Regions from separate parts of the Kitasatospora sp. NPDC088779 genome, predicted to be linked through region 2. Evidence: riboswitches for the same ligand, from Rfam matches in the RefSeq annotation. Region 2 holds a riboswitch; the other holds the start of a gene.

Region 1 (3,361 bases), on a different contig from region 2:
TTCACCGAGCCGCCGCTGACCACGATCCGCCAGCCGGTCGAGGCGATGGCGACCGCGGCGGTGGACGCGCTGCTGGAGGAGGTCGGCGGAAACGCGGTCCAGCGCGGGGAGTTCATGTTCCAGCCGGAGCTGGTCATGCGCGGGTCCACGGGGGCCTGCGCGCGCTGAGGACGGTCAACGGACGGGCCCCGGAGAGCAGTTGCTCTCCGGGGCCCGTTGTGTGCCGCCCGGGTGCCGGGTCAGCCGTCAGTTGTCGGCTGTCACCCGTCGGTCGTGCTCAGACCCGGCCGGCGAAGTCCGGCGCCCAATTGGCGACGGTCTGCAGGCGCACGCCCGAGCTCGGGTTGGCGGCCTCGACGTACTGGCCGCCGCCGATGTAGATCGCGACGTGGTAGACGCCGGAGTTCTGGCCGTTGTTGGACCAGAACAGCAGGTCGCCCGCCTGCAGGCTGTCCAGCGAGACGCGGGTGCTGGCGGCGGCCTGGTCGGCGGCGACGCGCGGGACGGAGACGCCCGCGGCGCGCAGCGCGGCCTGGGTCAGGCCGGAGCAGTCCCAGCCGCCGTTGCCGGTACCGCCGTAGACGTACGCCTGGCCGACCTTCGACTGGGCGAAGGAGACCGCGGCGGCCATGCTGCCGGTGGCGGCCGGGGTCTGAGCCGGGGTCTGAGCCTGGGCGGCCGGCTTGGAGGCCGGCTTGGTGGCCGGGGCCTGGGGCTGGGCGGCCGGCTTGGCGCTCGCGACAGCGCCGTTGGAGGTCTGGCCGGACTTCTGCGAGCGGTCGAACCAGGTGAAGTCCGAGCCGGACGTGGCCGACGAGCCGGAGCCGGACCGGTCGGCCTGAGCCGACTGCTGGGCCTGGCCGCCGTCCTTGAACGAGAGGCGCTGGCCCGGGTAGATGGAGTCCGGGCCCTCGGTCAGGGTGCCGCGGTTGAGTTCGTACAGCCGCTGCCAGCCGCCCTGGAGGTTGTGCTTGTCGGCGATCGAGGACAGCCAGTCGCCGGAGGCGACGGTGTAGTCGTCGGCCTGGGGCTGGGCGCTGTTCCGGGCCTGGCTCTGGCCCTTCTGGGCCGAGGTGCCGTTGGTGGAGTCGGCGGGGGCCTGCGCCTGGTCCTGGGCCGGTGCGGCCGGCTTGGCGGGCTTCGCGGCCGGGGCCGGGGTCTGGGTCTGCGCGGGCTTGGCGGCCGGGGCGGCCGGCTTCGCGGCGGGCTTGGTGGCGGTCGAACCGGCAGCCGAGCCGGTGGTCGAGCCGGCCGAGGTGTCGACGGCGGCCGGGGTGCCGCCCTTGGTCAGGCCGGCCTGGACCGAGCACACCGGCCAGGCGCCGGGGCCCTGCGAGGCGAGGACCTTCTCGGCGACGGCGATCTGCTGGTCCTTGGTGGCCTGGTTGGCCTGGGGGGCGTAGGCGGTGCCGCCGAAGGCGGCCCAGGTGCTGGAGGTGAACTGCAGTCCGCCGTAGAAGCCGTTGCCGGTGTTGATGCTCCAGTTGCCGGTGCTCTCGCACTGGGCGACCTTGTCCCAGGTGGCGACGGAGGCGGCGGAGGCCGTGCCGGAGGTGAGGCAGGGGATGGTGAGGCCGACGCCCGCGACGCCGACGGCGGCGATCACGCGTCGGGTACGACTGGACAGACGGGTGCCGTTGGTGGGCAGCATGAAGACGCAGTCCTCTCCCACGCCTGCGAGGTGAGCTGTCGGATTCGGGCTGGAGTTGCCCGGCCGCGCTGTGGGCGCGGCTTCACCCCTAGCCCTGGATCGTTCCGGGGAACGGTCCGGGGCGACTTACCTGTGGGTCCCCCGCTCCTGCCGTGGTGCGTTTTCGCGCTGCCAGGACATCCGACGGCAGGACTCGGCGTCGCGGATGAACTGGGTTCGTGTGGCCACGAACGGGGAGCACGTTAAGCAGACTTAAGTTCAAACTGCAAACACCTGTGACGCGCATCACGGTTTGGCGAGAACGGTCGTTCCCCTCGCTTGTCGCGATCGGAAATGACCGATTTCCGGCAACCCCGCGAAGGGTGCGCGCAACTGTCTGCGCTTCAGGAGGCAGGTGACGGTGGGTCGGGTCGCCCGGGGGCCCGCCCGTCGGGAGGGCGGCGTGTCCGCACTGTGGTCATCGGGGGATGCGTCGAGCGATGGTGAACAAATACGGATAGAACGGACATCACACCCATTCGTCCTTTAACTCCCTTACGGGACAAGCGGGAAGGGCCCGGAACGTAGCCGTTCCGGGCCCTTCACACGTACGGTGACCGCTACTACTGGCCGGCCGACTCCTCGGCGGCGGCGTGAGCGGCGTGAGCGGCGCGACCACCCCGGCCGGAGTGGTCGGCGTGGGTGCCCTCGGCGGCCTCCGCCGCCTCGGCCTCGGCCCGCGCCAGGGCCTCGGGGGAGGGCGCCGGCAGCGCGGCCAGGTAGGTGGAGGCGATCAGCTGGCCGACCGTCGGGTAGGCGCCCAGCGGCGCCGCGGACGGGCAGCCGGTCTCCTCGGCGGCCGTGGCGAGCAGCTCGGAGTCGGCCTCCGGCCCGATCACCAGCGGGGCCAGCGCCGGGCGCTGGGAGCCGGTCTCCTTGAGGTGGTTGACGGCCGCGGCGACCGAGCCCGGCACGTCGAGCGCGGCGGGCACGACCGGGACGGCCAGCCGGGCCGCCAGCAGGACACCGGTGATGCCGGCAGCGGCAGCGGCCTCCTCGCCGCCGACGGTGGTCAGCACGACGCCGTCCGCGGCGGTCGCGATGGCGAACAGCCGGGCCCGGTCGGCACGCGCCAGGCCGGCCTCGGACAGGCGCACGTGCACGGCCTCGGCGAGCAGCGGGTGCGGGCCGAGCACGTCGGTGACGGGGGCTCCGTACTCGGCGGCGAGGGCGTGGAGTTCGGTCAGGAATCCGTGCGGGCCGGGTACCAGCGGCACCAGGACCGGCGCGGGCAGGCCGGCCTCGGCGGCCATGGCCAGCAGTTCGGCGACGGTGCGGTCGTCGCTGTCGGCGCCCTGGGCGGCTTCGCCCGGGAGGTAGCCGACGGCGGTCTGGATGTCGCCCTGCTCGCTGCGGACGATCGACAGCAGCTCCTCGACGACCGAGCGGGACTCGGGCCCGGCGGTCGCGGGCACGGCGAGCACCAGGGCCGGGGATCCGGCCGGGATCTCGGGGCGCTCGGGGCGACGGTGGCGCCCCCGCGCACGGGAGCCTGGAGTGCGGACGGGCAGTGGCGCGCCCGGGATGGCTGCGGTGCTCATGCCGGAGATCGTAGGACATCGGCCCGTCAGGCCTGCATTCGGCTGCCGTTCGAGTTTCACGTGGTCATGGCGGGTGCGCCGCGCTCCCGTCGTGTCCGTCCGGGCGGTTTGCCCGCAATCCGGACATATC
Region 2 (3,361 bases):
GGCGGGTCCAGGCGGGGCGGGTCCGGGCAGGCCAGCAGGCTCCGCGGATTCCGCGCGGCCTCGCTCGTCGCCGCGATGGCGGCCGGCTGTTCGGTGGCGACGCTGACCGCCGGCCCGTCCTGGGCGCTGCGGCGGCCCGAGCCCCGGCCGGCGGTGGACACGGCAGCCCCCACGGCGTCCCGCTCCGATCTGGAGGTGGTCCGGCTCGACCCGGACGCCGCCCCGCCCGGCGGCACCACCACCGTCCACGCCTTCATCGCCAACCGCGGCCCGGACACCACCGCCGCACCGTTCACCGTGCTGGTGACGCTGCCTCCCGGGGTCTCCCCAGTGGGCCCGTACTTCCCCGAGGACTGCGAGGTGCGGCTCAACGGCCGGCAGGTGCGCTGTGTCTTCCCGGCCGGACTGCCCCCGCTGCGCAGCGCGACCGCGCTGGTACCGGTGCGCCTCTCCCCGGACCTGCGGATCGGCAAGCTCACCGGCGGCTCGGTCTCGGTGCGCGGCGTGGACGACCCGGACGAGGGGAACAACCGGCAGCCGTTCGACATCACGGTGGTCGAGACGGCTCCCGGTTCCTGACCCGGAAGCCCCGAAGGCCCTACCGGTACACGCGGACGTAGTCGGCGGCGAAGGTGATCGGGGCGGTGCCCTGCGGCGCCGGGTGGTACTTCCCCGCGCCGACCGACAGGTTGAGGATCAGGTACGCCGACCAGTTGGCGCCGACGCCCTTGCCGTCCGAGAACACCTTGGCGCCGTTGACGTACCAGTCCACCGAGGTGGCGCCGTAATAGGTGCCGATGGTCACCCACTGGTCCTTCGCGACGGCGCCGGCGTCGGTGTAGTACTTGGGGTTGCCGGGGTTGACGTGGTTGGTCAGCTCCAGCAGGTTCGGGTTGTCGGGGTGATACTCGAAGGAGTCGACCTCCCCGTTGCCGTTCTTCCAGGTCCAGAAGGCCGGCCAGGCGCCGGAGCCGGACGGCAGCTTGACCCGGGTCTCGGCGTAGTCGCCGGTCCTGACCTGGAAGCCCTCGCTGGAGCCCTCGGTGGTCAGGAAGCCGGTGTTCCAGGCCTGCTTGCCGTTCTCCAGCGTGGTGGTGCCGGGCGCGGCGGTGAAGGTGGCGACCCCGTTCGCGACGCTGACGTTGTTCTTGTTCAGCAGGTCGAGCTTGTTGTCGTCCGGGTTGTGGTTGCCGTACTTGTACGCGGTGCTCTTGTCGCCGACCCAGCGCGAGCCCCAGCTGATCGGGCCGTTGAACTCGTCGGACCAGGTCAGCGACTTGCCGGCGACCGGGGATGCGGGGGTGCCGGCCGACGGGCTGGCGGTGGCGCTCGGGCTGCTCGGGCTCGGGCTGCTCGTGCTCGGGCTGCTCGTCGGGGTCGGCTTCGCGGTGGGGGTCGGCTTCGCGGTGGGGGTCGGCTTCGCGGTGGGGGTCGCCGTCGGGGTCGGGGTCGCCGTCGGGGTCGGGGGCGGAGTCGGCGTCGTGGTGGGCGTCGGGGTCGGGGGCGGAGTCGGGGTGCTGGAGACCACCAGCTGCTGCGAGGCCAGGTTGTGCCAGGTCCCGCCGAGGTCCTGCCAGAAGCCGAACTGGGTGTACGTCCCGGCCGGCAGGGCGCGTGCGCCGCTGGTGAAGGACAGGCCGCTCGGGCAGATCTGCACATTGGAGGCGTTGCCCGGGAAGTCGAGGTTCGCACCGGCCGCGTTCCGGACGCCCACGCCGACGGTCTTCGCGGTGAAGCAGGCCGAGGAGTGGAGGGTCAGCGAGGCGGTGGCGGCCTGGTTGGCGACCATGGTCGCCGGGGCGAGCCGGTCCTGGGTGACGGTCGGGGCGGTGGCGGCCTGGGCGCCGGAGACGGCCGGCAGGCCGAGCAGTCCGGCGCCGGTGACGGCGAGCGCTCCGGTGACGGCGAGGGTGGCGTTGCGGCCCCGGCGGGAGGGGCGGGCGTGGCGCGGCGCGCGGCGCCGGGCAGGCTGGTGCATGGCAGTGTCCTCTGCGACGCCTGCGAGGTGAGCTGTCGGATTCGGGCTGAGGCAGCCCGGCCGCCGGTGGAAGCGGCTTCACCCCTAGCCACGGCCCGCACGCGGGAGCGTACGGGCCGGGCGCTGACCTTGGTTCCCCCGCTCCCGTCCGCTGTGGTGCTCGGTTGCCGGCCGGCGGGTGGACAGGACTCGGCGTCCCGGCGGCGGGGGTCCGCGAGGGCGGACGACGGTTGCAGGCTAGGCGGGCCGTCCGTGAACGGACAACCTGCCCGGGCCGGTTGTCGCACAGGTCACAGTGGTGTCGATCAACGACGCTGCGTGGTGGATCAGTTGGGACGGATCAGCGGAGCCGTCGAGCTGCCGAACGACGGATCGGCGAATCGACGGGTCACGGGTCCACGGGTCCACGGGTCCACGGGTCCACGGGTCAAGCGAGCCAGTTGTCGACCTGGCTCTCGGCCTCCGGTGCCCAGGCGAGTTCCAGGTGGTTGAGGCCGGTGAGCAGCCGGGTGCCGCCGATCGTCGCGATGCCGGTGGTGTCCAGGGCGCTCGCGGTGAACACGATGCCGTCGCTGGGCCCCCGGTTCTCGTTGAGCACGCCCGGGATGTCGGCGGACCCGCCCGCGAGCAGATAGGTGCGCACCGACGCGGGGACGCCCGCCTGTTGCAGCGGCGCGATCAGCGAACCGGCGTCGATCGCCGCCTGGATGCCCTGGCCGGAGGTGTAGAAGCCCTGGCCGCCGTAGTAGGTGGTCCACCAGTCCTGGGCGGTGCCGTCCACCCCGTACCGGCCGTCCCAGCGGGCGAGCAGCTGGCGCTGGCCCGGGTAGCAGTCGTAGCCGCCGGTGGGCAGCACGCCGAGGCAGGGCTGCGCCGTGTAGGTGCCGTAGCAGGTCATGTAGAGGTGCGGGGACGGCGCGTTGGCGGTGCCGCCGCAGGCCGGCCAGCTCGCGAGGTCGAACGACCAGCCGTGCGCGTACACGTAGTCGAGCCCGCCGTTCGGGCCCCCGAGGGTGATCAGGCGGCGCACGTCGCCCGCGTAGGCCCGCCCCCAGGACGGGCGCACCGAGGACACGTACGCCCGGGCGGCGACCTCGCCCTTGCTCCAAGCCACCACGTCCACCTGCGGGACGCCGAGGCGGGCCCGGATCAGCGCGACGGCGTCGCCGACGGCCTGCGCCTGGAGCAGGTTGTCGCCCTGCTTGTGGGCGAAGCCGATGGCGAACACCCGGTGGCCGGTGCCGGCGAGGTACTGGGCGAGGCCGGTGGACGGGCAGGCGGAGGCACCGCAGGTGCCGCTCTCCCCCGGGTTCGCCCAGGCGCGGTCGGCGTTGTCGTTGGCGCCGTGGACCAGCAGCACGGGGGTCGGACGGCTACCGGTGT

Evidence for each region. A riboswitch is a leader RNA that binds a small molecule or an ion and turns the genes downstream of it on or off. The one in region 2 is predicted to bind cyclic di-AMP.
Region 1: it holds a riboswitch for cyclic di-AMP, as region 2 does, so the genes downstream of both, AB0P03_RS28260 (transglycosylase family protein) here and AB0P03_RS01605 (glycoside hydrolase family 16 protein) in region 2, are expected to answer to the same signal.

Annotation. Positions count from the first base shown of each region.
Region 1 covers NZ_JBFBHW010000036.1:14,244-17,604, reverse strand. The annotation lists gene AB0P03_RS28265 (LacI family DNA-binding transcriptional regulator) at 1-168, shown strand, start outside; gene AB0P03_RS28260 (transglycosylase family protein) at 278-1,672, opposite strand; cyclic di-AMP (ydaO/yuaA leader) riboswitch at 1,659-1,819, opposite strand; gene AB0P03_RS28255 (hypothetical protein) at 2,254-3,231, opposite strand.
Region 2 covers NZ_JBFBHW010000002.1:3,503-6,863, forward strand. The annotation lists gene AB0P03_RS01600 (hypothetical protein) at 94-579, shown strand; gene AB0P03_RS01605 (glycoside hydrolase family 16 protein) at 599-1,978, opposite strand; cyclic di-AMP (ydaO/yuaA leader) riboswitch at 1,981-2,147, opposite strand; gene AB0P03_RS01610 (lipase) at 2,406-3,361, opposite strand, start outside.